One region of the Providencia sp. PROV003 genome, then DNA from elsewhere that is predicted to be linked to it. Evidence: predicted binding sites of a transcription regulator. Region 1 holds the regulator's gene; each other region holds the start of a gene.

Region 1 (7,493 bases):
TATTCGGCAAAGGTTTATTTACCTTTATGGGACTATTAATTGGCTATAATGCCCAAAAAGCCTTTGGAGGTAGTGGCGTTAATGGTGCCATTATTGCCGCTTTATTTATTTTAGGTTACGACCCAGAAGCAACAAAAGGCTTTTATTCGGGGATGTCAAACTTCTTCGGCTGGCACATTGACCCTCGAGGCAACATCATTGGAATTTTAATTGCCTGTATTTTTGGGGCATGGGTTGAAAAACAAGTTCGCAAAATTATCCCATCCAGCCTTGATATTATTTTAACCTCAACCATAACTCTGTTAATTGTGGGCGCAGCAACCTTTATCTTTATCATGCCGATTGGTGTTTGGCTGTTTGATGGAATGTCTTGGTTATTCATGCACTTAAATGGCAATCCTATTGGAACAGCTATTTTGGCTGGGGTGTTCTTAATCGCCGTGATGTTTGGTGTTCATCAAGGGTTTATTCCTGTCTACGTTGCCCTCGTTGATGCACAAGGGTTTAACTCACTATTTCCGATATTGGCAATGGCGGGTGCTGGTCAAGTGGGTGCAGCCCTCGCCTTGTATGTGAAAGCGAAAAAAGGTTCAGTCACCCGTGGGCAAATTGGTGGCGCCCTGTTCCCCGGTTTCTTAGGGATCGGTGAGCCGCTGATTTATGGTGTCACACTCCCGCGCGTCAAACCGTTTGTCACCGCCTGTTTAGGTGGCGCAGCTGGTGGTTTCTTTATCGGGGCCGTCGCGTGGATGGGGTTACCTGTCGGTTTAAATACTGTGTTTGGGCCATCTGGGTTAATTGCCATTCCATTAATGACATCCGGTCAAGGTGTCCTCGCCGGGATGGCTGTGTACGCGGGGGGAGTATTGGTTTCCTATGTGTGCGGCTTCCTATTTACCTACCTGTTTGGTAGTAAAGGCGTAGATTTAAGTTAATCATGCCCTAAACAAAAAGCAGCTCTTAGGGCTGCTTTTTTCAATCAATAAAAAACGCTATTCCAACCAAATCAATGGGACACACAGCGCAGTTAGCAGCCCCATCGCTAAATTAAAGATAAACCAAGCTTGGCGACTACGTAAAAATAAGCTAATCAATGAGCCAAAGCCCATCCAAATCAAACCTGCCACTAAGTTGACGATTACAAATGCCACGCTCATGACTAAAATAGATTGGCTGAATAACTCACCAGGCAGGCTAAAGCCACCAACTGCCCCTAGTCCCATCATCCAAGCTTTAGGGTTTAGAAATTGTAATAAGCCCCCCTGATACCATGTTACGCTTTTCCCCACTTCGCTATCCGTCTTAATTGGTGCATAATTAGCTGTTGCTGTTTTCCATGCCAGCCAGAGAAGATACACACTGCCCACCACTTTTAAGGCAATATGAATCGCAGGATAGAGCAATAAAAGTGCAGCAATACCAAATGCTGAGAGGTAAAGTATCGATTGCATACCTAGCATAATACCTAAGCATAATGTAATCGCATGACGAAAACCGTAGTTTGCCGCACTTGATGTTAGCAACATATTATTAGGGCCGGGTGTGACTGCTGCAATGAATAGAAATGTAAAAAGAGAAAAGATCAGCCCCAGTGTCATTTATAATTTAATCCTCAAACCCAAATTTGTTTACTTGCATCACAAAAAAATAACAGTATGTTATGTGACTCACAAGAGCTCCTATTAAATAAAAATAAGGTTATGTCTGAAAACTTTCGTCCAATCAGTTGGGCTAAAAATCCACACCTCCAAACTCTACTGCCTAGGATTTTTCGTAGAACCCCGAAAATTAAACCTATTTGGCAGCGACTTGAATTGCCTGACGGTGATTTTATTGATCTCGCATGGAGTGAAAAACCTGAGCTTGCGGCTCATAAACCACGCTTAGTCATTTTTCATGGGTTAGAAGGTAATTTTAAGAGCCCTTACGCTCATGGAATGTTAGAAACAGCGGAAAAACACGACTGGCTGGGCGTTGTCATGCACTTTCGTGGGTGTAGCGGCGAACCCAATCGCCAACAGCGTATTTATCATTCAGGTGAAACCGATGATGCTCGCTACTTCTTACGCTGGTTAAAACAAACTTTTGGTGATACGCCAACGGCTGCTGTGGGGTATTCCCTTGGTGGGAATATGTTGGCTTGTTACTTGGCTGAAAGTGGTCAAAATGCGGATTTAGATGCGGGAGTGGTTGTATCTGCCCCATTAATGTTAGAGGCTTGCTCCCTACGAATGGAAAAAGGCATTTCCCAGTTTTATCAACGCTATTTATTAAATGGCTTAAAACGTAACGCAACTCGTAAACTCGTACGCTATCCTGGGTCATTACCACTGAATTTATTGCAGCTTAAGCAAGTTAAACGCATTCGTGATTTTGATGATGTTATCACTGCACGTATCCACGGTTTTGATGATGCCTCAGATTACTATCAGAAATGCAGTGCATTACCTAAATTGGCTCACATTACTAAACCAACATTAATTATTCACGCCAAAGATGATCCATTTATGGCTCCTGAGGTTGTTCCTGATTTATCTTTTCTTCCCCATAATGTGGAATATCAAATGACAGAACATGGCGGGCACGTTGGTTTTGTCAGCGGGACCTTTAGAAAACCGCAAATGTGGCTAGAAACTCGAATTCCGCAATGGTTAACCCCTTATTTAAATAAGGAAAACCCATGATTATCCCTTGGCGTGAGTTATCTCCAGAAGCACTGGAAAGCCTCATCGAAAGCTATGTTTTACGAGAAGGAACTGACTATGGGGCACATGAGAAAAGCTTACAAGACAAAGTTAATGATGTGAAACGGCAGTTAGTTTCTGGCGAAATTGTGCTAGTCTGGTCTGAATTGCATGAGTCGGTTAATTTCATGCCTAAAACCCGCTAACCCGCTTTGTTCGCTATTTTGCCATAGTGGACATAAGCGCAACACAGGGAGTTCGCTATGTCCAAAAAACATCCGATTATTGCTATCACCGGTTCCAGTGGTGCAGGCACGACCTCAACTAGCCAAGCATTCCGTAAAGTTTTCCACCAACTCAATATCCAACCAGCTACATTAGAAGGGGACAGCTTTCATCGTTACACGCGGCCTGAAATGGACATGGCTATCCGCAAGGCGAGAGAACAAGGTCGGCATATCAGTTATTTTGGTCCTGAAGCGAATGACTTTGCTTTGCTAGAACAAACTTTAATTGATTATGCAAAAACAGGTTGTGGACAATCACGAAAATACCTACATACCTATGATGAAGCGGTTCCGTACGGTCTACAACCAGGTACTTTTACACCTTGGGAACCACTCCCTGAAAAAACTGATGTGTTATTCTACGAGGGTCTGCATGGTGGGGTTGTTACACCTGAGCATAATGTAGCGCAACATGTTGATTTACTTGTTGGCGTTGTCCCGATTGTCAATCTTGAATGGATTCAAAAGTTGGTTCGTGATACGACCGAAAGGGGCCATTCCCGTGAAGCGGTTATGGACTCTGTTGTGCGTTCAATGGGGGACTATATCAACTACATTACCCCTCAGTTTTCGCGTACTCATATCAACTTCCAACGAGTTCCGACTGTAGACACCTCCAACCCATTTTCAGCCAAAACTATCCCTTCACAAGATGAAAGTTTTATTGTGATCCGCTTTAGAGGGCTCGAACACATCGATTTCCCCTATTTGCTTTCAATGATCTGCGGTTCTTTTATTTCGGCTATGAATACCATTGTCGTACCCGGAGGAAAACTCGGTCTAGCAATGGAATTGATCATGATGCCATTAGTTGAAAAGTTAATTAATCAGAAAAACAGTTAAATTATTTCTCAAATAATAAGTAAGACGCTTACCATTAATTAAGGTAAGCATCTTTTTATTAAAATTTTAATATAAAAAATAAATTTATTTTTAATTTTTTATTTCAAAGCTATGAGTGACTTCAACCGTTTTTTCTAGCATCAGTGCCACTGAGCAATATTTTTCAGCCGAGAGCTGAACAGCTCTTTCAACCGTTTTTTCCGTTAATTCATTTCCTGTTACGATAAAATGCAAATGTATTTTAACAAAATAACGTGGAGCTTCTTCACGGCGCTGCGATGTTAATTTAACTTCACAATCAGTAATATCATTTCGCCCTTTTTGTAAAATTGAAACGACATCTATTGCACTACATCCACCTGCCGCCATTAGCACCATTTCCATTGGGCTAGGTGCTTTATCACCTGCATTACCATCCATCATGACTTGATGCCCTGAAGCTGACTCACCTAGAAAGGAAAGTCCTTCTACCCATTTTACTCTTGCTTCCATTTTATTCCCCTTGAAATGAAATCGGTTTAAAGGCTACATTGTTCCATAGATATAATGAATGTTATATCAGCTTTATTAGGCTGAAGCGATACAGGGGAGACTTTCTTCATTGGATATGCTACAAACAATACTTAGTTGATAGGACTAAGATCAAAACTCAGCGGTTTAATTGATTATATTATAGTGTTGATATCAATTTGTTTACCCTAGCCTATCGAATGCGCTGAAGTTATTCAGCTCTTCACATTATTTAGGGTATATAAGGCAAATTAATATGCTAAGCTAGTGACTTTAAAGCCAGCCTTTCTGGTAAGCTTTTCCGGATGGCTGCAATAACATACAGAGGATAACGCTAATGGTTCTCGGCAAGCCACAAACAGACCCTACTCTTGAATGGTTTTTGTCACACTGCCATATTCATAAGTATCCATCCAAGAGCACACTGATCCATCAGGGTGAGAAAGCAGAAACCCTTTACTATATCGTTAAAGGTTCAGTGGCTGTTTTAATTAAAGATGAAGAAGGCAAAGAAATGATCCTCTCTTACCTGAATCAAGGGGATTTCATTGGTGAACTGGGGTTATTTGAAGAAGGGCAAGAACGTACTGCGTGGGTGAGAGCTAAAATCGCTTGCGAAGTTGCTGAAATTTCTTACAAAAAATTCCGTCAATTGATTCAGGTTAACCCTGATATTTTAATGCGTCTCTCAGCGCAAATGGCCAGTCGTTTACAAACAACATCAGAAAAAGTCGGCAACCTTGCCTTCTTAGATGTCACAGGCCGTATCGCTCAAACCCTATTGAATCTAGCGAAACAACCTGACGCAATGACCCACCCAGACGGTATGCAAATCAAAATTACCCGTCAGGAAATTGGCCAAATTGTCGGTTGTTCCCGTGAAACTGTTGGCCGTATTTTAAAAATGCTGGAAGATCAAAACTTGATCTCTGCACACGGTAAAACCATCGTTGTTTACGGTACACGTTAATTAACCTTTCAGCCTCGCTCTCTTGGCGAGGCATGCAATTTAAAATAGCTTTATATCGTCGATATAAAGCTATTTCAGTTTAATTATAGCAACATATTTATATGCTTATATTAATGAGTATCGTTTCTTTATATTTTATCTATTTAGCTCTCTATAAAATAATAATCATAATATTAAGTAGGGTTATATTTATGAAAATTACACTTAGCAATTTGTCAGGCCATTCCGAACTTTTTAAAAACATTAGCAATTCCGATGATTTTATAAAGAAAATCTTTGCTGTGACTGCCTCATCGAGAAAAGAGCCCTTATCCACTCAGCAACAATCTAAACTATCAGATGCTTATAGCCTAGAAAGCATTGACTCAGCTTATGAAAGTGATTCAGAAAGTATAAATAATACTAAATTATTGAGCGCTGACGAATTTAAGCATAAAGTTAATCAATTGAAAGTCCGATTGTATAAATTTTATACATCTACTTTTTATAATGAACAAGATGCAGACTCACTAATAACAGAAAACCAAACAGTTTTTGAGGATTTTAATAGTGCTGATAAAGAAATTCATAAATATGCTGATTTTTTGTATCGGTACGTTAAAACTCCAGGGATTAACATCAAAAACTCAGAAATAAAAAACGAAATCATAAAAAATCACCATCATCCTAAGCAACTAGAAAATAAAAATAGCACTAAAACCCCTTTAATAACCAGAACAAACAAAAAAAATACCAATAATATTGATTTACCTTTGGAACCAATGAAACAAAAAACAAAGAATTCCTCTCAGAAAAAGTTTAAATATGTGTACTATAAAGTTGCTGATAATAATCAAGATAATTCCAAATACATTCCTCTACCTAAAAGCACTTTTGAATTCAAGGGAAATATACAACAAACAAAAACTTCAGTATTAAGAACACAATATATCATGCAACATTACAAACTATCTAACAAATCTATGCCATTAGACTATAAACCACGAAAAAATCACTTTAATAGAAATGTTAATTCAATTAAAACCGCTGACTTAATAAAAATAAGCAATAGCATTGAAAAAGAAAAAAGACTAACCATGGAAATGATGGCACTTAAAGATAATATATTTGAAATACAAAACCAAATTCATATTAACGATAACTTATTGAAAGAATTAAAAAAACAAACCATTAAATAAAACATCTCTATTTTATATAAGATCATTATTAATTCAAATTATTAATAATACATTATTAGTAAAATCATAATACCATAAGATAAAATCAATGCATTGAATAAATTAATTATTTCAATATTAAGCATGAATATTTATTTAGCAAATTACTTTTTTAATATTAATATAGGATATGACTATGAAAACCACCCCCCTAGATACCACCATAACTAGCTCACTATACAGAAAAAACTCATCAACTGGGGCTAAGAAAGAAACACCCACTATTACACAAAAAATTAAAAATTTGAAAATAAATAATCCATTCTCATTTTTTCATTTTAACAAAAAAAATACGGAATCAAAATTCTATATTAGCTTACCAGAAGCTGGTTCAAAGGGAAGTGATTTAAATTTACTTAATAAATTAAACTCAAACAAAAAAACAATTTCTTCCCTTGAAAATAAGCTTATAGATAATTCATTTAATATCCCACAATTCATTAAGGATTTAAAAAATAAAACAGAAAACTCCATTGATAATTTACTAGGTAAGAATGATTTTTTTAGTGAAATTCCAGCTACAGATGAAATCATAGAGAAACAAAATGAAACAATAGGCTATCTTAAACATTACCTAGATTTATTAGACAAAAATAAAAAATTGACCAATAAAAGCGAAGAGCTAAAAAACGAAATTGATGATCTGAAATCAGCCATAAGATATGAATCAAAAATAAGAGGAATTGCATACTTAAAAAAAGAAAGTAAATACTTAGTGTCATTAGAAAAAGAAATACCAATGAAAAATAACATAGAAGGAAAAAATAAAAAAATTGAAAAATTAATTAAAATACAAAACTCAGTAAAAATTTTATTGAGTAATGAGTTAAAAGATATAAAAAATAAAGTTCACAATATTACATTGGATAAAAATGCTCTAGAAAAAAATATTTTAGCTCTGAAAAAACCGATAATATGTGAATCTTTCATTACCTACGATGAAGATAATACACCTATTTACCACAATGAGTCTCACGACTTT
Region 2 (7,493 bases), 460 kb from region 1:
TTAACGTTTTTTTACTTAGGCTATATTATTAGTTAGTCCATCACAGTGAAAGGAAGGTTTTTTATGAAAAAAGCAACGCTATTAAGCTGTTTGGGGGTTATTGGGTTGAGCTGGGCGCTCACGGCTTGTAGCTCATCATCAGATAGCGCTTTGAAAAAACAAGCTTCAGAAACGTGGGACAGCGCGTCAAAAACCGTTGAAATGGCGGGTAAAGATACAGGAAATGCAATTTCGAGCGGTGCAAAAAATACGGGTGAGTATATTGATGACTCTGCGATCACCGCTGATGTGAAAGGAAAACTACTCGGTACGAAAGGTATTTCGAGTAACAATGTATCAGTGAAAACCGTTAATGGAGTGGTTTATTTATCAGGTTTTGTCACCTCGACGGATCAAATTGACAAAATTGTACTGGTGGCATCACAAGTTAATGGGGTGAAATCAGTCCAAAATGGTCTGGTGCTTGCCAACTGATTGGTAAATAAATGTATCAATAGCGCAAATTGCTGAATATTTATTATACAGATCCGTTAGAATGGGCTTTCGTTAGAAGGCTCATTCTATTTTTAGGTGGCTTGAGAGCCTTTAGTCAAAAATACAAGAAATAACGGATTAAGGGGTAGTATGGGGAAACACGTCGCAGTGACATTGGGCACTATTGAGCCCCTCGCATTTTTAGACAACATTAACTCGGGGAAAACCGCACTGATATGTGAAGGTGGTGGGCAACGAGGGATTTTTACTGCGGGCGTACTGGACGAGTTTTTAATTTCCGATTTTAATCCTTTTGACTTAATGATTGGTACCTCTGCTGGGGCACAAAATCTTTCTGCTTATATCTGCGGCCAAGCAGGTTATGCACGACGAGTGATTACTCGCTATACCACCAATTCTGCTTTCTTTAACCCACTACGGTTTATTCGTGGGGGGCATCTTATTGACCTTGACTGGTTAGTTGAAACAACGGCAAAAGAATTACCATTGCGGATGCAAGCAGGGCTTGAATTACTTGCATCAGGGCGCGAGTTCTATATGGGGACAAGCCGCAGCGATGACTTTATGGCTGAGTTCTTACAACCTACAGCAGATTCTTGGTTAGATATTATCCGTGCTTCGAGCGCTATTCCTGGTTTTTATCGAACAGGTGTTGAGCTTGGTGGGACTTTGTACCTCGATGGTGGGATCAGCGCGGCGGTTCCAGTTGAAGAGGCTTATCATCGTGGTGCTGAGACGATTGTTGTGATCCGTACAGTGCCATCACAAATGTATTTTACGCCTGAATGGGTGAAAAGAATGACTCGCTGGTTAGAGGGGGATAGTAATGGCTTGCAGCGCATGGCTGCAATGTTAAAAATTCACCTTAAAAGCTACCGTAAGACGCAGGAATTTATTGAAAATCCACCTAAGGATGTACAGATCTTTGAAATTTACCCACCGGTTCCACTCAAGAGCAGTGCGCTGGGAAGTAAAGTTTCTTCATTGAACCAAGATTATCATACGGGTAGACGATGCGGCCGCTATTTTATGGCGGCACTTGGGGATGCGTTTATTGAAAATAGGCGTAGATTTAGCCGTACCTTAGAGCAAAAAATAGAATTAAACCCGATTGATATACAAATCGAGCCAGAAGAACATCGAGATTTAGTCCCTACAATGGCTACACAGCCCCTAAAAGGGATGCAAGCTAGTGAGAAGCTAGATGGATAATCTGCGGTTTATTGACACCCATTGCCATTTTGATTTCCCACCTTTCAGTGATGCATTTACTGACAGTTTAGCGCTTGCTAAGCAAAATGGGGTGAGTAAGATTATTATCCCAACTGTCAGTGTCGATAATTTTGCACGCGTGTGGCAACTAGCACAGCAGCACTCATCGTTGTATGCCGCGATGGGCTTTCACCCGTTGTACTTAAGCCAGTATCAAGATCAACACATTGATATTTTAGTCGATTACCTTAATAAAAAAGATAAAAACTGTGTGGCGATAGGGGAGATAGGGTTAGACCTTTACATGCAAAATCCACAGTTCGAGCATCAACAAAAAATACTTTCTGCACAATTAAGGCTGGCAAAACAATTCGATTTACCTGTTATTTTGCATTCACGAAAAAGCCACGATCAGCTAGCGGCGATATTGCGCCGTATGGATGTCCCTGCTCGTGGTGTTATTCATGGCTTTGCAGGGAGCTTATCTCAAGCGCAAGCTTTTGTTAAACTTGGCTATTATATTGGTGTTGGTGGGACGATTACTTATGAAAGAGCCAATAAAACACGTAATGTGATATCTAATTTACCCCTTTCCTCGTTACTGCTAGAAACGGATGCACCGGACATGCCAGTGTCAGGTTTTCAAGGCGAGCCAAATCGGCCAGAACGTATTCAATGGGTTTTTCGTGCATTATGTGAACTTCGCCACGAATCCCCCGCAGAAATTGCCCAACAACTTTACAACAATAGTTTGTCGTTATTTAATCTAACGGAGTAAAACCGCAAATAAACGATAAATAATATTTATGTAAGCTTGCTACCTATCTATTTTGCTCCATTCATATTTTGCTTTGGTTGATGAGATGTTTAGTGCCTTTCCAGACTAAACCGAGTCTTGTTTGTGATTTTTGTCACATTATTTGAATTTTTATTGTTTATTGCACCACGTATTTGTGATGAGTATTGCGGGTTATTCATGATGACTAGGTATAATCATCAAACTAAGAGACAAGGTGACGTACACGTTTCCTTATATATCAATTTAAAATCAAGTGAACAGGGATCCTTCCATGCAGCTCATTATGAGTATTATAGGAATGGCGGTGCTTATCGCGATAGCCGTCCTATTTTCTAGCAATCGCCGGGCTATTCGACTCCGCACAGTCGGTGGTGCATTTTTAATCCAACTTGTTATTGGCGCATTTGTCCTTTATGTTCCCGCGGGGCGTAGTGTGCTCCAAGGAATGTCTGACGCTGTTTCTAAAGTTATTGGTTATGGTCAAGATGGGATGAGTTTCATCTTTGGGGGCCTTGTTTCCGATAAAATGTTTGAATTATTTGGTGGCGGCGGCTTTATTTTTGCTTTTCGCGTGCTGCCTATCATCGTCTTTTTCTCATCACTGATTGCGGTTCTATATTACTTAGGCATCATGCAGTTAGTGATAAAGGTATTAGGCGGTGGTCTGCAAAAAGTCTTAGGAACCTCCAGAACAGAATCGTTATCAGCCACAGCGAATATCTTTGTTGGTCAAACAGAAGCGCCACTGGTGGTACGTCCATATATCGCAACAATGACAACATCTGAGCTATTCGCCATCATGTGTGGTGGTTTGGCATCTGTTGCAGGGTCAGTATTGGCGGGTTATGCTCAAATGGGCGTCCCAATGGAATACCTGATAGCTGCATCCTTTATGGCAGCGCCGGGTGGGCTATTATTTGCCAAGCTGATGGTACCAGAAACAGAAGATGTTAAAGACAGAGTTGATGCGACGGATTTAGTTGCTGAAGACGAGCGCCCTGCCAACATTATTGATGCAGCCGCTTCAGGGGCTTCATCAGGGATGCAACTTGCGCTGAACGTGGGTGCAATGTTATTGGCTTTTATCGCGTTGATCGCGTTAATTAATGGTATTTTAGGTGGAATTGGTGGCTGGTTTGATTATCCTCAATTATCACTGGAGCTATTACTCGGTTGGTTGTTCGCACCGATTGCATTTCTCATTGGGGTGCCATGGAGCGAAGCGACAGTCGCAGGGTCTTTCATTGGCCAAAAAATTGTTGTGAATGAGTTTGTTGCATTCATGAACTTTGGTGAGTACATGAAGGCAGATGCTGAGGTTTTAGCCGCGGGTAAACAAGTGTTATCTGACCATACAAAAGCGATTATTTCTTTTGCGCTGTGTGGGTTTGCTAACTTATCATCTGTCGCTATCTTATTAGGTGGGTTGGGCGGAATGGCGCCAAGTCGCCGCGGTGATGTCGCACGCTTAGGCATGAAAGCGGTTATGGCAGGTACACTGTCTAACTTAATGAGTGCAACAATTGCAGGCTTCTTCCTGACTTTAGGTGCAGCGGCAGTTGCTTGATGTTGTTTCGAGGGGCAAAAGCTGGCTCTCTTAAACAAATATAACGGAAGGGCTCTTGTCCTTCCGTTTTTAATTTGATGCGTTATATTCTTTTGTGAATTTTTATATCAATCGAAAATTTTCAACTACTCTTAACGTAGTAAATTAATGATAAAGCATGTATCGAAAAGCCATTTGAGAGAATAAAATGGCCGTCAGATTAGGTATAATTGCAATCTGTATCACATTTATTATTTTAATAATGTAACATTCAGTCGATTAATGTGATTTGTAGCACATAAAATAACGCTATTCCATGGTCTACTATCATTAGTAAGCTGCTATGGAACTGCTAGTTCTCAGAGTAAAGTTACTCTAGGGCATGATGCGGTGAGAAGGATCTCAGCTGCTCAGTTCGGAAAGTATCCGACTAGCATCTTTAAGGAACCAAGCCCGCTCGCCAACAAAGAACGTGTCGTTCTGAAGAATTAACAACGTTGGAGAGTTATATGACTGATTTAAAAGCAGCCGCACAACGCGCGCTGACCCTGATGGATTTAACCACTTTAAATGATGACGATACTGATGCAAAAGTGATCGCATTATGCCATCAGGCGAAAAGCCCAGCAGGTAATACAGCTGCAATCTGTATTTATCCTCGCTTTATCCCTATTGCACGTAAAACATTACGTGAACAAGGTACTCCAGACGTCCGTATCGCGACAGTAACGAACTTCCCTCATGGTAATGATGACATCGAAATCGCATTAGCTGAAACTAAAGCGGCGATTGCTTATGGTGCAGATGAAGTTGACGTGGTTTTCCCATATCGAGCGCTGATCGCGGGGAATGAAAAAATTGGTTTTGATTTAGTGAAAGCCTGTAAAGAGGCTTGTGCTGCGGCAAATGTGTTGTTGAAAGTGATTATTGAAACCGGTGAATTAAAAGAGGCAGCATTGATCCGCAAAGCTTCTGAAATTTCAATTAAAGCTGGCGCTGATTTTATTAAAACATCAACAGGTAAAGTGCCTGTTAATGCGACATTAGAAAGTGCAGAAATCATGATGCAAGTGATCCACGATATGGGCGTAGCCAAAACGGTTGGTTTTAAACCGGCTGGTGGCGTTCGTACTGCAGAAGAAGCAGCAGATTACTTAGCATTAGCAGGAAGAATTTTAGGTGACGATTGGGCTGATAGCCGCCATTTCCGTTTTGGTGCATCAAGCTTATTAGCAAATTTATTAAATACGCTAGGTTTTGACGTTAAAAAATCAAGCAGCAATTATTAATTTTCGCAATATTGTTAACCGATAAATTCGACTTTAAAGGAGTATATCGTGTTTCTGGCACAAGAAATTATTCGTAAAAAACGCGATGGTAAACCACTAAGTGAAGAAGAAATTCGTTTCTTTATCAATGGTGTTCGTGATAATTCAGTATCAGAAGGTCAAATTGCTGCATTAGCAATGACTATCTATTTTAATGATATGACGATGCCTGAACGCGTTGCTCTGACATTGGCAATGCGTGACTCAGGGACAGTTCTTAATTGGAAATCACTTAACCTGAATGGCCCATTAGTCGATAAACATTCGACTGGTGGGGTAGGCGACGTGACTTCACTGATGCTTGGCCCTATGGTTGCAGCGTGTGGTGGTTATGTTCCGATGATTTCAGGCCGTGGTTTAGGTCATACTGGTGGTACATTAGATAAACTCGAAGCAATTCCAAATTTCGATATTTTCCCTGATGATTCCCGTTTTCGAGACATTATCAAAGACGTAGGTGTTGCCATTATTGGCCAAACAAACTCATTAGCACCTGCAGATAAACGCTTCTATGCCACCCGTGATATTACGGCAACAGTTGATTCAATTCCGCTGATCACCGCATCAATTTTAGGTAAAAAGCTGGCGGAAGGCCTTGATGCTCTTGTTATGGACGTCAAAGTTGGTTCCGGAGCATTTATGCCGACTTATGAAAAATCCGAGCAACTTGCAGAATCGATCGTTAAGGTCGCAAATGGCGCTGGTTGCAAAACAACCGCGTTATTGACTGATATGAATGAAGTATTGGCATCAAGTGCAGGTAATGCGGTTGAAGTGCGTGAAGCCGTACAATTTTTAACAGGTGAATACCGTAACCCACGTTTGTATGAAGTGACTATGGCACTGTGTGTTGAAATGTTAGTGTCTGGATCATTAGCGGCTAATCGTGATGAAGCACGCCAGAAGTTACAAGCGGTATTGGATAACGGCAAAGCTGCTGAAGTCTTTGGGCGCATGGTTGCGGCTCAAAAAGGGCCAGTTGATTTTGTTGAAAATTACAATAAATACCTACCAACCGCAGTATTAAGCAAAGCGGTCTATGCACCAAAAGACGGTATTGTCACACATATGGATACCCGTGCATTAGGTATGTCAGTCGTGACGTTAGGTGGGGGACGCCGTAAAGCGTCAGACCCAATTGACTACAGTGTTGGTTTGAGTGATATCGCGGCGTTAGGCTCTAAAGTAGATACACAAACGCCATTAGCTATTATCCATGCGAACAGTGAAAAAGCATGGGAAGACGCTGCGAAAGAAGTGCGGGATGCAATGGTGATTGGAGATAAAGCTCCACAAGAAACACCGATGGTATATCGCCAAATCAGCGAGTAATAAACAGAGATTTTAGTGGTATGTTGACTTGAATGTACCGCGGGAGAAAAAATATGAAACGCACATTTATTATGGTTTTAGATTCCTTTGGGATTGGTGCAGCGCATGATGCGCATAAATTCGGTGATGAAGGTTCAAACACATTGGGCCACATTGCAGACGCATGTGCTCGTGGTGAAGCAGATATTGGTCGTAAAGGCCCTCTTCATTTACCTAACTTAACTAAATTAGGTTTAGGTAAAGCAGGAGAAGAATCAAGAGGTTCATTCCCTGCGGGGTTAGATCCTAATGCAGAAATTATTGGTGCATACGGTTATGCAAGCGAAATTTCTTCAGGTAAAGATACGCCATCAGGTCACTGGGAAATAGCAGGTGTGCCTGTGCTTTTCGATTGGGGATATTTCTCTGATGAAGAAAATAGTTTTCCACAAGAATTGCTGGATACCTTAGTTAAAAAAGCCAACTTACCGGGTTATTTGGGTAACTGCCACTCATCAGGTACGGTCATCCTCGACCAACTGGGTGAAGAACATATGAAAACGGGGAAACCGATTTTCTATACTTCAGCAGACTCTGTATTCCAAATTGCTTGTCACGAAGAAACCTATGGCTTAGACAAACTGTATGAGCTGTGCGAAATTGCTCGCGAAGAGCTAACTAAAGGTGGTTACAATATAGGTCGTGTTATCGCTCGCCCATTCGTTGGCGATAAAGCAGGTAACTTCACACGTACTGGTAACCGCCATGACCTAGCAGTTGAGCCACCAGCTCCAACAGTATT
Region 3 (7,493 bases), 260 kb from region 1:
TTACTGTACAAGGCATGATTGATGCACTGCGTGAAGTTGCAGGGCAAGACGCTGTTGATCTTATCCGATTTGAACCAGATGAAGCTATTAATCGTATTGTGGCTAGCTGGCCGGGTAAATTTGATATCAGCCGTGCTTTGGAACTTGGCTTCCGTGCAGATGGCTCTTTCAGTGATGCGATACGCTCGTTTATCACTCACCATGGCGCATCCAAGTAGGAGATAAACTATGTCCTATATTCCTGTTATTGGCCTCGCGGTGGCCATATTTGTCCTGATATTTTTAGTATTACGAACGCGTGTTCATGCGCTGTTAGCGATGCTAATTGCTGCTGCAATCGCAGGTATTTCTGGTGGATTGACAGCAGCAGAGACAGTGACAGTAATTACGAAAGGCTTTGGGTCAACACTCGGTAGCATTGGTATTGTTATCGGACTCGGGGTAATGATGGGAAGGGTATTGGAAGTTTCCGGTGCCGCTGAACAGATAGCCTATAGCTTTATCAAATGGTTAGGTAAAAAACGCGAAGAGTGGGCATTGGCAATTACTGGTTATATTGTCAGTATCCCTATCTTTGTTGATTCTGCTTTCGTCATCTTATATCCATTGGCAAAAGCACTGGCAAAAAACGGTAAGCGCAGCATCTTAACATTAGGAGTTGCACTTGCTGGTGGGCTCGTTGTTACACACCATACTGTTCCGCCAACACCAGGTCCTTTAGGCGTTGCAGGTATTTTCGGTGTTGATGTCGGGGCGATGATCCTTGCTGGGATGAGCCTTGCTCTCCCCTGTGTTATTGGTATTGTTTTTTACGCAAAATGGTTAGGCACTAAATATCCTGAGTTTATGCCAGATGAAACGGGCAGCGAAGATTTAAAAGAAGTTCATGCCCGTTACATGGAAGAAAAAGCAAATAAACCATTACCAAGCTTATTTTTATCATTATTACCGATTATCACGCCAATTTTGCTGATCTTTATTAATGCAATTAATGGCTTGATTTTGAAAACAGCACCATTCCAAGGTATGGAAGGCAATTGGTATTTCCAGACTTTTGAATTCTTAGGTGCGCCGATTATTGCTTTATCAATAAGTGTATTGATCTCTGTATACACATTAATGCCAAAAGCAACGAAAGAAGAAGTCATTGACCGTATGGAAGAAGGCTTGCAATCGGCGGGGATCATCCTATTAGTTACTGGTGCTGGTGGTGCATTAGGTGCGGTGTTACGTGATAGCGGAACAGGGAACATTCTTGCTGAGCATGTTGCTAACTTGCCTATTACACCTGTATTAATTCCGTTTATTATCGCGACATTGGTTCGTTTGATCCAAGGCTCTGGTACAGTTGCAATGATCACAGCAGCATCTATTTCTGCGCCGATCATTAGCCAAATACCCGATATTAACTTATTAGTTGCGGCGCAAGCGGCAACAATGGGGTCTCTGTTCTTCGGTTATTTCAACGACAGCCTATATTGGGTTGTGAACAGAATGATGGGAATAAAGGACGTTAAACAACAAATTATTGTTTGGTCTATCCCTACCACTATTGCGTGGGGTATAGGTTTAGTTGGTGTCCTTATCCTTGATGTAGTTCTCTAACATAGCGTTATTATTTTTAGTTCTGCCAAATAATCAAAGCGCCCAGCTATTAGGGGCGCTTTTTGTGGTTATGACAAACTTTCATCTATACTGGTATCAACGGATTTTAAATAGACATAGCGCAAATGTTAATTTGTGATGAATATCACTAAATAATGAAATTAAGTTTTTATTGTTTTCATTAAAAGTGACGCTTATCACTAAAAGTTAATGGTTTTCTCGCTATATTACTAGTTACGATTAATCAGTGATGACTGATTTAATGATGCCATTGTGTAAAGGAGTTTGAAATGTCTGACGTTTTCCACTTAGGTTTAAAGAAAAGTGACTTACAGGGTGCAACTGTAGCGATTGTTCCTGGGGACCCTAACCGTGTTGAAAAAATTGCACGTCTGATGGATAACCCTGTACACCTTGCATCATTGCGTGAATATACCTCTTGGCGTGGTGAGCTCGATGGAAAAGCGGTTATTGTGTGCTCAACAGGTATTGGCGGTCCGTCAACATCTATTGCGGTTGAAGAACTCGCTCAGCTAGGCATTCGTACTTTCTTACGTATTGGTACAACAGGCGCAATCCAAGAAGATATTAATGTTGGTGATGTGTTAGTCACAACAGGTGCAGTACGCTTAGACGGTGCTAGCCAACACTTTGCGCCATTAGAATATCCAGCAGTTGCAGATTTTAATTGTACTAATGCTCTTTACGCTGCGGCAAAAGATGCGGGTGCGACAGTACATGTTGGGGTGACGGCTTCTTCAGATACCTTCTACCCAGGCCAAGAGCGTTACGATACTTATACCGGCCGTGTTATGCGCCATTTCAGAGGTTCAATGAAAGAGTGGCAGGACATGGGGGTAATGAACTATGAAATGGAATCGGCGACATTGCTCACTATGTGTTCCAGTAGCAAAGGCTTACGTGCAGGTATGGTTGCAGGCGTTATTGTTAACCGGACCCAGCAAGAAATTCCAAACGAAGCGTTACTGAAAAAAACGGAAGGTAACGTACTAAGCATTGTCGTTGAGGCTGCTCGTCGTCTGCTATAGTCAATAATTTACTGGCTCGCTTACTGAAATTTCACTCGGTTGTGGATGTAAAGTAGGCGAGCTTAGTCTCCGCACTTTCTTCCTGTATTCCCTCATTTATATTTTTCCTATAAATTTAGTAATTGCTAACAATTTACAGTGAATAATCTGATCCCCCTTATTTCGTAGATCTGTTATTGTCATAAAAACAATTATCAATATTATGTGCCCTCAAATTATTCAGGATGCATTTATTTTTGTAATCTGAATAAAAGCTGTGGGGCTAAAAGGAATTATTATGTCGACAACACCTTATCTTCACCCTTCAGTACTTCCTCTTAAAGGGGGGATTAACTTCCGCGATCTTGGCGGGAAAAAACTTCCTAATGGCAGCAAAATTAAACCTGGTATACTATTTCGTTCGGGGTCATTAGACCGCTTAACTCAAGAAGATGAATCCGTTTTACATTCACAAAACCTTTTTCAAATTATTGATTACCGTGATGAAGCTGAAATTTTAGATAAGCCTGATGTGATCTGGGAAGGGGCTCATTATATTCATGCGCCAGCGAATCCTTTAGCTAAGGAGGTTTCGGCTAACTTAGATAAACTGACCCCAGAAATATTAGAACAATTTGACCCACAAGCTTTTATGTTCCGTCTGTATGAATTATTACCGTTGAATAACCCAGCTTATCATCAACTGGTGAACTTACTGCAACAACCAGAGAAAGGTGGAATAGTCCAACATTGTGCTGTCGGGAAAGACCGTACCGGCGTTGGTTCAGCATTAGTCCTCTTTGCGCTCGGGGCCGATTTGGAAACCGTTATGGAAGATTATTTATTGACCAACGAAACACTAGCACCTTATCGCAAACATCTTTTAGCAGAGCATGCAAAAACGATGAATGAAAACATCGTTAAAAAGTTTGAGTATGTTTATTCCGTGCGCGAAGACTTTCTAATGACTGCCTTAAAGAGTATTGAAAGTCACTATGGTAATGTTGATAAATGGCTAGAGAAAGATTTTGGATTGGGGGCTGGCCAGCGGGAAGCACTGCAAAGTCATTTTCTTGATTGATCTATCTTAAGTGACGACGAGTTGTGGAAATTGCGCCTTATAAATTCCATAACTCGGTTAATTGATAAGGATTTTTTGCTTCGTTTAACCTTGATTTATCACATTTTCGTTACTGTAATAAAGTAAATCAATGATGATAGGGGATTGCTTTGACGCTTAATGAAATCGTTACCCTTGTAACCGACTTTACTCGTGAAAATGAAATATGGGCTCTTCCTATTATTTTCTTTCTCGCGTTTGGTGAGTCATTAGCATTTTTATCGCTACTTTTACCTGCAACAGTCATTTTATTAGGGTTAGGCGCTTTAATCGGTGAAAGTAATATTACATTTTGGCCAATATGGCTTGCTGCCGCTTTAGGGGCATTTTTTGGGGATTGGCTTTCTTATTGGTTTGGTTTTCATTATAAAGAGAATGTTCGCAAAATGTGGCCGATTTCCCGTAACCCGCAAATGATAGATAAAGGGCATCGTTTTTTTGACCGCTGGGGGGTATGGGGGATTTTCTTTGGGCGATTTTTTGGCCCTCTACGTGCGGTTGTTCCCCTTGTGGCAGGGATTTGCGCGATGCCACAGCGTCATTTTCAACTGGCAAATATTGCTTCTGCGATGATCTGGGCATTTGGCATCTTGGCACCGGGTGCACTCGGTCTGAAGTGGTTTGCAAGTTGGGTAGGCTAAGCAAAGCTTGCGAAATGCTTCGCAAAATTTTCTCAGTATATGTAATTACCTCTGGACACTTATACAGTATCCAATTACCTTACACTGGGTTTTGTAAAGTAAGGGTGTAATCGTGGATACCTCTCTTTTATATGCAGTTATTGGTGTGTTGAGTGGCATTTTAGTGGGTGGCTTAGCAACGTGGTTTTCTATTGCTCAAAAAATAGCTCACAAAGATCAAGAGCTACAACAAATCAATCGGCAATTGGCGGCAAGTGACGAAAAAAGTATTCATCTTGCTCAATGGAAAGCAGAGTACGACAGGCTTGACCAAGAATTGCGCACACAACGGGATATCAATCGGGAACAAGAAGCCGAACTTCGTGAAGTCATTACCCGTTTTGAACAAAATCAGCTCGCAAATGAAGAAAAACAACGTATTTTACAAAACAGTGAACAACGATTGACTGCGCAGTTTGAAAATTTAGCAAACCGTATTTTTGAACAAAATGAACGTAGGGCGTCGGAACAGCAACAAAAAAGTTTATTGGCAATGTTATCGCCTTTTCGTGAACAACTAGAAGGTTTTCGCCAACAAGTTCAACAAAGTTTTGGTGAAGAAGCGAAAGAAAGGCATACCTTAGCGTATGAAATAAGGCAGTTGCAGCAGCTTAACAATCAGATGACCAAAGAAGCTGTTAACTTAACCCGGGCACTTAAAGGGGATAATAAAATTCAAGGTAATTGGGGGGAAACTATCCTCACTCGCATTCTTGAGGTTTCCGGTCTGCGGGAGGGAAGCGAGTTTGAAACCCAAGTCAGTGTCAATACAGGTTATAATACTCGCTATCAACCCGATGTTATTATTCATCTTCCTGAAGGTAAAGATGTGGTTGTTGATGCAAAAATGTCATTGGTTTCCTATGAACATTATTTCAATAGCGAAGACCCGCACGAACAACAACAAGCGCTAAAAAATCATGTTGCATCCATACGCAACCATATGCGTATGTTGAGCCGAAAGGATTACCATCAGTTACCCGGAATACGCTCTTTAGACTATGTTCTAATGTTTATTCCTATTGAACCTGCGTATTTGCTTGCTTTAAAGGAAGCTCCTGAGCTACTTGATGAAGGAATAAAACAGAATATCATGTTGGTTTGCCCGTCCACGTTATTAGTGGCTGTGCGAACTATCAATAATATTTGGCGCTATGAGCGACAAGGGCAAAATGCCCAAGAAATTGCAGAAAGAGCTGCAAAAATGTATGACAAACTACGCTTGTTTGTGGATGATATGCAGGTTTTAGGCTCCAGTCTTGATAAAGCGAATAATACTTACCTGTCGGCAATGAAACGTCTTGCACAAGGGCGAGGTAATTTAATTAGTCAGGCGGAAAGTTTTAAAGAGCTAGGGGTAGAAATTAAACAACCTATCGCGCCTCAACTTATTGAGCGCTCAGAGGCATCTAATTGTGCGGAATCTTAGACTTCTGATAGGGTTTTACCTCAAAGACTGTTACACTTCTAACAAAAGTTTGAACTATCAGCAGGCATAAGAGAAATGACTGAACCAACTAAAGAAACCATTGATTTTGGTTTCCGTACTGTCGGCAAAGAAGATAAAGCCGGTCTAGTAGCGAATGTTTTTCACTCTGTAGCATCAAAGTATGACTTAATGAATGACTTAATGTCATTTGGTATTCATCGTATCTGGAAACGTTTTACTATTGAAGCAAGTGGTGTCCGCCGTAATCAGCGTGTACTTGACCTTGCTGGTGGAACAGGTGACTTAACCGCTAAGTTTTCGCGTCTTGTGGGCGAAAAAGGTGAAGTCATACTTGCTGATATCAATGACTCAATGTTGAAGATGGGGCGCGAAAAATTACGTGATCTTGGCATTGTTGGTAATGTAAATTATGTTCAAGCTAATGCTGAAGAACTTCCATTTCCAGATGACCACTTCGATTGCATTACTATCTCTTTTGGTTTGCGTAACGTTACGGATAAAGACAAAGCACTGCGTTCGATGTTTCGTGTTCTAAAACCGGGTGGGCGTCTATTAGTATTAGAATTTTCAAAGCCTATTATTGAGCCATTGAATAAAGCGTATGATGCGTATTCATTTCACATATTGCCTCGTATTGGTCAGGCAATTGTGAACGACCCAGAAAGCTACCGTTATTTAGCGGAATCCATTCGTATGCACCCTAACCAAGAAACACTTAAAGGGATGATGGAAAACGCCGGGTTTGAGCAAGTCTCTTATACCAATATGACTGGTGGGATTGTTGCATTGCATAAAGGGTTTAAATTCTAAGATGGAAGCACCATCAACACATACCGAAAATCAAAATACAGTTTTGTACTCTTTGATAACAGCATTGATGGAAACCTCACTTAACCATATGTTGTTCAAAGAAAAAGTATTACAGCCTGCTAGGGTACGTTTAGCAGGCAAAGTGATGGCTATTGAGCTTAAAGAACTCAATAAAACGCTAACACTTATTTTTGCTGAAAATCATGTTGATGTATTAAGCGAATGGGTTGAACCCGCAGACTGTACAATTAAAACATCATTATTTACTTTAATTAAATTGAAAGATAAACAGCAGTTATCTCAGCTAATCAATCGTGGTGATATCGTGATTGAAGGGGATATGCAGATTGTTCAGCATTGGTCCTCATTGCTCGATTTAGCAATTTGGAACCCGGCACATTATCTTTCACCTTATATTGGTGATGTCGCTGCTGAAGGGCTTAGTAAACTCTTGAATAAAGGCGTTTGCTTCGCATCTCACTTAGTTAAAAGGCAAAAAACGTATGTGAAAGATGCATTAATTGAAGAATGGAAAATGGCACCTAGCCAACTCGAACTTGCTCATTTTAATGACAAAGTTGAGGAAGTAGAACATTCAATTAATACGCTCGAACAAAGGTTAAGTCTGTTGGAGGAGAAGAATGACACCCGGTGAAATAAAACGACTTTACTTCATTATTCGGGTTTTTCTCTCTTATGGACTAGATGAGTTAATCCCCAAAATTAAGCTTACGTTACCGCTAAGAATTGGGCGTTTAGGTTTTTTTTGGATTAGAAATCAGCACAAAGATAGGCCATTA
Region 4 (7,493 bases), 2.1 Mb from region 1:
GATGATATTTCGCTTCAATGTTGGCCATAACTTCAGGCGGGAGTTTACGTTCCCCTGTAAAAGGGCTTCCTGGCGCCAAGCGCATCATAAAAAATGAGATTGTAATAAGGATCAGTAACGTCGGGATCGCTTCTAGCAACCGACGCAAAATGAATTTAAACATTGCTCTTTCCTACATCTATTGCCTATTAGGCTAATATCTGGCTCCACACTAAATGGAGCCAGAACAAGTTTATTAGTGTTTGATAATATATAAGTCTTTAGTATGCAGGTTATCTAACGGGTCTTTGCCACTGTAACCACCAACATAAGGTTTTACCAAACGCGTATTAACGTAGTAGTAAAGAGGAACAACACCTGAGTCTTTATCGAGTAATTCTTCAGCCTGCTGATAGAGCGCCGCCCGCTCTTCATCTGTTTTGACTTGCAATGTTTTTTTCATTACGGCATCAAAATCTGTATTTTTATAGTGAACGGTATTATTACTGCTGTAGGAAAGTAACATATTGAGGAAAGATGACGGTTCATTATAATCAGCACACCAACCAGCACGAGCAACATCATAATTACCTTGATGTCGGCTATCTAAAAAAGTTTTCCATTCTTGGTTTTCTAATTTAACTTCCGCGCCTATATTCTTTTTCCACATAGAAGAAGCGGCTATTGCGATACGTTTATGTAAATCTGAAGTGTTGTACAGTAAATTGAATTTTAATGGGTTCCCTTTATTGTAGCCGGCCTCTTCAAGTAACTGTTTGGCTTTTTCATTGCGTTGCTCTTGGGTCATATTCGCATACCAGTCAGGCTTTTCAGCTTTCATTCCGCTGGTAAATGGAGGAGTAAAGCCATACGCTGGGATATCTCCTTGCGCCTTCACTTTATAAGTAATGATATCTCTATCCATGGATAATTTTAGAGCTTCACGGACTTTCGGATCATTAAACGGTGGTTTCTCATTATTGATTTCATAATAGTAAGTACACAGATATGGGCTCACTTTTAACTCATTTGGCATATTTTGTTGTAAGCTTTTAAACTGCTCAATCGGTAAATTACTATAAGTCATATCGATTTCACCACTACGATAGCGGTTAACATCAGTCACTTCGGAAGAAATCGGTAAGAAAGTCACTTGGTCAATCACAGTATTCGCATTATCCCAATAACTAGGGCTACGCTCTAATACAATACGTTCATTCACCGTCCAACCTTTTAATTTATACGCGCCATTACCCACGAAATTTTGTGGCTGAGTCCATTTTGCGCCATGCTGTTCGATGGTTTTTTTATTCACTGGCGACATAGATGAGTGAGCTAATAACTTAGGAATATAAGGTACGGCTTCGCTAAGTGAAATAACTAATGTCTTATCATCAAGAGCCTTAACACCAAGCTCTTGAGGCTTTTTCTTACCTGCAATAATATCGTCAACATTTTGAATATGTGCATACTGTAAGTAACTTGCGTAAGGTGATGCCGTATCAGGGTCTGCTAAACGTTGCCAACTATAGACAAAATCCTCTGCTGTGACAGGGTCACCATTGGACCATTTTGCATCATCACGTATTTTAAACGTCCACTCTTTAAAATCTTTATTTTCCCAGCTAACTGCTGAGCCAGGTAAAATCTCACCGTCAGGGCCGACAATTGTGATCCCCTCAAAAAGGTCCCGCGCTAATGCTGACTCAGGTACCCCTTCAATTTTATGCGGGTCTAACGATTGAGGTTCCGACCCATTATTACGTACCATCACCTGCTTCTCTGCAAGTTCCACACCCGCAGGAACAACTGCCGCAAAACTCGTCGCTATTGACCCCACAGCCAGCCCTGCGGTCACGCTAAGTGCAATAATCGATTTATTGATTAATTTACTCATCTTATCGGTTACTCCCGTTCATATTTATTATGATTGTGTGTTGTTCATATTCACTAAAACCTAGAATAGTGAACACTTTTTATAATTATTTAGATATTATTAATTAGGTTCATTTATATATAACCGTTTAATATCCGTATAATCAAGAGGGTCTTTGCCTTTAAATCCATTAATCGTAGGTTTTATCATGCGCGCACTAACGCGATAATAAACAGGAACTATGGCCGAGTCCTTGTCCAACAAGGCTTCAGCTTGCTGATATATATCATGACGAGATTGGTCATCAGGAGCAGTTAAAGCCTGTGCAAGTAACGCATCAAAAGCAGAATTACTATAAAATGCAGTATTATTACTATTTTGTGACAACATCATGTTTAGAAAAGCAGTAGGCTCATTATAATCTGCACACCAAGTCGCTCTAGCGACATCATAATGGCCTTCATGACGGCTTTGTAATGACGTCTTCCATTCTTGGTTTTGTAAAGTCACCTGCGCACCTATATTTTTTTTCCACATAGAGGCTGCGACGATAGCTTGCTGTTTATTCTGATCAGAAGTGTTATAGAGTAATGAAAATTTTAACGGGTTTGCTTTATTATAACCGGCTTCTAAAAGTAACTCTTTGGCCTTCTTATAACGCTGTTCTTGGGTTAAATCGGCCCATTCAGGTAACGTAAAATTCCCATTATTGATAAAAGTTGGTGTAAACCCATAAGCTGCGACTTGCCCTTGCGCCATAACTTTATTGGTTATTGTCTCTCTATCTAACCCGAGCTTAATTGCCTCACGTACTCGTGGGTCATTGAATGGCGGTTTCTGGTTATTTATTTCATAATAAAATGTACATAAATAAGGGCGAACATACAGTTCATCCGGCTTTTCTTGCTGCATTTTTTTATACAGAACAGGCGGGATTGCAGAATTGCTGATATCTATCTCACCACTACGGTAACGGTTAATATCACTGACCTCTGAGGTAATCGCTAAAAATGTAGCTTGGTCTATACGGCTACTGTCATTGTTCCAATAATATGGGTTACGTTTTACTACAATACGTTCATTAACGACCCACTTATCAAGTAAATAAGCCCCATTGCCTACAAAATTTTGTGGTTGAGTCCATTTTTCACCGTGCTGCTCTATTGCCTTCTTATTAACAGGTTTCAATGATGTATGAGAAAGCATATCGACAAAATAGGGAACTGGATGGCTAAGTGTCACTTGTAAATGCTGAGGATCAAGCGCTTTAACACCCAACGCCGTCGGAGGTAATTTACCGGCTAAAATAGCATCGGCATTTAAAATATACGCATTTTGTAAATAACTCGAATAAGGAGACCCTGTACTTGGGTCCGATAACCGCTGCCAGCTATAAACGAAATCTTCAGCAGTAACTGGCGTACCATCACTCCATTTAGCCCCTTGCCGTAAAGTGAAAACCCACGTTATATAATTGTCATTTGTCCAACTTTCCGCGACCCCAGGCGCTACTTTTCCGTCGATATCGCTGTACACTAACCCTTCAAGTAAGTTTAAAATAATATTGCTTTCTGGTACCCCTTCCACTTTATGAGGGTCAAGTGATGTGACTTCTGAGCCATTGTTTATCGTGATCACCTGCGGTGACTTAATTGCCGTATCTGTCGCATTAGCCTGAAGCGTAATAAATAATATCGAGAGTGCACCAAAACCCATTTTTGATTTGATCATCATATCCCTCATGATTAATTGATGGCGCTATCACTGCATTAGCAGCCTTCTCTACAAAATTAGTTGATTGTTATAACTATCAAGTTTGCTGTTTATTAAAGTAAATAGCGCTCTCCCCAACAAATATCAATAACAAGTTTTTAACATTTTTGCGCATAAAAACTTTATATGAATATTCAAATAATCATGCAAAAGTAAAAAATATACTTTAATAACATTATGATAAAAAAATTACCGCACCCAAAAAGCAGTATCGCCTTTTTTGTGGTTCCAAACATATCATTAACAAACACTAATTAGAATAGTGAATAAATTTACGTAGCTCACAATTTCTTACTTTTTATCCCTGCTTTAGCAAAAAATGCGACATATAATTACAGTTAACATATTTGTTATCCGTAATTGTTAATTACTCTAATTTTGAGGGCATCTGAGGGTAATAAAAGTAGTCTGTATATGAATGGTTAGTATTCAGAAGTAGAAAATACAATTCGAGGGAATGTTGGCTGCAACAAACCACTGCAACCAACAAAGATAGCTAGATAGGCAAAAGAATAAAAATTATAACAACCCAGGAAATAACGCCTTAACCCCTGTCACGATAAACTCAATCCCTAACGACATAAGCAACAGCCCCATAATACGAGTTACAACGTTAATCCCAGTTTGGCCAAGGTAACGAACAAGTAAAGATGCTGAACGAAATAGCAACCAACAACAAAATGCAAAGAGAATGCTGGTCAGCGCTAAACCCAAAAAGTTTTGCCAACCATGCCAACGAGATGACCACACAATACAAGAACTAATTGCCCCCGGACCGGCCATTAGTGGTAGTGCTAACGGGACAACACCAATACTATCTCTTACTGCAGTTTCTGTTTTTTCTTGCTTATTCTGTTTATCTTCACCAATTTTTCCACTAATCATCGACATTGCGATTGTCACAATTAATATCCCCCCTGCGATGCGAAATGAATCGATGGAGATACCAAACAACTGAAGTATTGAGTCACCTATGAGTAGTGAAGTACATAAAATAATAGCGACTGAAGTATTCGCTACAGTATTAGTTTTATTTCTCCCTGCATTACTTTGATAGTTAGTCATACTAATAAACACAGGTAGAATGCCTACTGGGTTTACAAGTGCAAAAAGACCAATAAAAAATTTAATGTAACCAGATAAATCGAGTAATGCGATGCTCACTCAGCCATTTCCTTAAACAGTTCTCTTAAGAGATGCATTGATACCTTTTCTAATTTTATCACCTCTGGTGCTAATTTCCTTGCGCGAAATAATTTTTTCTATAACAAACTAAATTTCCTTGTTATTTTAGTGAGTAATGAATGAATTTTTCCCCACAAATGTATTAGTCATATTAAATTAAGTCATAGAACAATAACACTTACATAACGTATATGAATATAAGCCTGCTGAAAGGTGTCAGCTTGGCATTTTCGTGATTTAGATCACTTTATTTAATTCCTATTTTGTTAATCTATTCTTAACTGATAGACAGGATTAATAAGATTTTTAAGCCAATAGGCGATGATGAGCAGCGTTATTATTAGAATTATCTATACTTTCACTTTTAGGCAGTCTTTTTCGCCCAGTTTGTCGATACATTGCTCATTGGCTTAAAAAGTTTAACATTTATCAGGAGTAATCTATATGTCTGTAACTAACGTTACCGAACTCAATGAACTCGTTGCTCGTGTCAAAAAAGCTCAACGCGAATTCGCGACTTTCTCACAAGAAAAAGTTGACGAAATATTTCGTGCTGCTGCTCTCGCTGCCGCTGATGCACGTATCCCCCTAGCAAAACTCGCTGTTGAAGAATCTGGAATGGGTATTATTGAAGATAAAGTGATAAAAAATCATTTTGCTTCTGAGTATATCTATAATGCCTATAAAGACGAAAAGACCTGTGGGACTTTATCTGAAGACCCAACATTTGGAACAATAACGATTGCAGAGCCTATCGGTATTATTTGTGGCATTGTGCCAACCACTAACCCAACCTCAACTGCAATTTTTAAATCATTAATTAGTCTAAAAACACGTAATGCCATTATCTTCTCTCCACATCCACGTGCGAAAAATGCAACCAATCGTGCAGCTGAAATAGTACTTAATGCCGCTATTGCTGCAGGTGCACCAAAAGATATTATTGGCTGGATTGATTCCCCTTCCGTTGAATTATCCAATGCATTGATGCACCACGCTGATATTAACCTGATTTTAGCGACAGGTGGACCAGGTATGGTTAAAGCAGCCTATAGCTCTGGTAAGCCAGCGATTGGTGTCGGTGCGGGTAATACCCCTGTTGTGATTGATGAAACAGCAGATATCAAACGTGCTGTTGCATCGATTCTCATGTCAAAAACCTTCGATAACGGCGTTATTTGCGCCTCAGAACAATCCGTTGTTGTTGTGGATGAGATCTACAACCAAGTTCGTGAGCGTTTTTCCAGCCATGGCGGCTATTTACTGCAAGGTAAAGAACTTAAAGCGGTTCAAGAAATCATTTTGAAAAATGGTAATTTAAATGCTGCCATTGTGGGCCAACCTGCTGTTAAAATTGCCGAAATGGCGGGCATCACTGTCCCTATCACGACTAAAATCTTGATAGGTGAAGTTAAAGTTATTGATGATTCAGAACCCTTTGCCCATGAAAAACTGTCCCCGCTCTTAGCCATGTATCGTGGTAAAAACTTTGAAGATGCCGTCTCCAAAGCTGAACAATTAGTCGAAATGGGAGGGATTGGCCATACTTCTTGCTTATACACCGACCAAGACAATCAACATGAACGAGTGAACTACTTCGGCCAAAAAATGAAAACAGCACGTATTTTAATTAATACGCCGGCCTCGCAAGGTGGTATTGGTGACTTATACAACTTCAAACTAGCTCCTTCTCTCACATTGGGTTGTGGCTCTTGGGGGGGTAACTCTATTTCCGAAAACGTCGGGCCAAAACACTTGATCAACACTAAAACTGTGGCGAAGAGAGCTGAAAACATGTTATGGCATAAACTACCAAATTCAATCTACTTCCGTCGTGGTTGCCTACCTATCGCCCTTGAAGAGATTGCAACTGACGGTGCGAAACGTGCCTTTATCGTCACTGATGGTTATTTATTCAATAATGGTTATGTTGATGAAGTAGTCAATGTACTCAAAAAACACCACATTGAAACAGACGTATTCTTTGAAGTTGAAGCAGACCCAACATTAACAGTTGTACGTAAAGGCGCTGCCCAAATGCAAGCATTCAACCCTGATGTTATTATTGCATTAGGTGGTGGTTCACCGATGGATGCAGCGAAAATTATGTGGGTCATGTACGAACATCCTGAAACACACTTTGAAGAGCTCGCGCTACGCTTTATGGATATTCGCAAACGTATTCACCGCTTCCCTAAAATGGGCGTTAAAGCGAAACTAGTTGCGATTACAACTACTTCGGGTACTGGCTCTGAAGTTACGCCGTTTGCGGTTGTGACTGATGATAAAACAGGTCAAAAATATCCATTAGCGGATTACGCACTCACCCCGAACATGGCTATCGTTGATGCAAACTTAGTCATGAATATGCCTAAATCTTTAACTGCCTTTGGCGGTCTAGATGCAGTGACCCATGCATTAGAAGCTTATGTTTCAGTGCTAGCTAACGAATTTACCGATGGCCAAGCGCTTAAAGCATTAAGTTTATTAAAAGATTATTTACCTGCCAGCTATCACGAAGGTGCTAAAAACCCTGTCGCTAGGGAGCGTGTACATAATGGGGCTACCCTTGCAGGTATTGCATTTGCGAATGCGTTCTTAGGGGTATGTCACTCAATGGCACATAAACTAGGTTCAGAGTTCCATATTCCACATGGCCTCGCCAATGCCCTATTGATTT

What was found. Region 1 encodes CRP, which controls carbon source genes, mostly activating them, when cyclic AMP is high. Its sites were predicted from a motif close to ATGTGANNNNNNTCACAT; they were not measured.
Region 2: the regulator CRP is predicted to act here: its motif matches at 2,607-2,624, upstream of M1F14_RS20845 (NupC/NupG family nucleoside CNT transporter).
Region 3: the regulator CRP is predicted to act here: its motif matches at 1,739-1,756, upstream of udp (uridine phosphorylase).
Region 4: the regulator CRP is predicted to act here: its motif matches at 5,044-5,061, upstream of adhE (bifunctional acetaldehyde-CoA/alcohol dehydrogenase).

What each region holds. Positions count from the first base shown of each region.
Region 1 is NZ_CP096369.1:347,073-354,565, forward strand. It holds gene murP (PTS N-acetylmuramic acid transporter subunit IIBC) at 1-935, shown strand, start outside; gene M1F14_RS01435 (LysE family translocator) at 993-1,598, opposite strand; gene M1F14_RS01440 (hydrolase) at 1,701-2,684, shown strand; gene M1F14_RS01445 (YheU family protein) at 2,681-2,890, shown strand; gene M1F14_RS01450 (phosphoribulokinase) at 2,948-3,814, shown strand; gene M1F14_RS01455 (OsmC family protein) at 3,905-4,306, opposite strand; gene crp (cAMP-activated global transcriptional regulator CRP) at 4,662-5,294, shown strand; gene M1F14_RS01465 (hypothetical protein) at 5,486-6,472, shown strand; gene M1F14_RS01470 (hypothetical protein) at 6,648-7,493, shown strand, end outside.
Region 2 is NZ_CP096369.1:4,558,649-4,566,141, reverse strand. It holds gene M1F14_RS20860 (BON domain-containing protein) at 64-474, shown strand; gene M1F14_RS20855 (patatin family protein) at 625-1,707, shown strand; gene M1F14_RS20850 (TatD family hydrolase) at 1,700-2,485, shown strand; gene M1F14_RS20845 (NupC/NupG family nucleoside CNT transporter) at 2,790-4,073, shown strand; gene deoC (deoxyribose-phosphate aldolase) at 4,562-5,341, shown strand; gene deoA (thymidine phosphorylase) at 5,390-6,712, shown strand; gene deoB (phosphopentomutase) at 6,766-7,493, shown strand, end outside.
Region 3 is NZ_CP096369.1:90,334-97,826, reverse strand. It holds gene denD (D-erythronate dehydrogenase) at 1-218, shown strand, start outside; gene M1F14_RS00445 (GntP family permease) at 229-1,605, shown strand; gene udp (uridine phosphorylase) at 1,896-2,654, shown strand; gene M1F14_RS00435 (tyrosine-protein phosphatase) at 2,932-3,714, shown strand; gene M1F14_RS00430 (DedA family protein) at 3,864-4,394, shown strand; gene rmuC (DNA recombination protein RmuC) at 4,507-5,862, shown strand; gene ubiE (bifunctional demethylmenaquinone methyltransferase/2-methoxy-6-polyprenyl-1,4-benzoquinol methylase UbiE) at 5,938-6,693, shown strand; gene M1F14_RS00415 (SCP2 domain-containing protein) at 6,695-7,348, shown strand; gene ubiB (ubiquinone biosynthesis regulatory protein kinase UbiB) at 7,335-7,493, shown strand, end outside.
Region 4 is NZ_CP096369.1:2,969,944-2,977,436, reverse strand. It holds gene oppB (oligopeptide ABC transporter permease OppB) at 1-163, opposite strand, end outside; gene oppA (oligopeptide ABC transporter substrate-binding protein OppA) at 236-1,876, opposite strand; gene M1F14_RS13575 (ABC transporter substrate-binding protein) at 1,976-3,598, opposite strand; gene M1F14_RS13570 (YchE family NAAT transporter) at 4,148-4,792, opposite strand; gene adhE (bifunctional acetaldehyde-CoA/alcohol dehydrogenase) at 5,258-7,493, shown strand, end outside.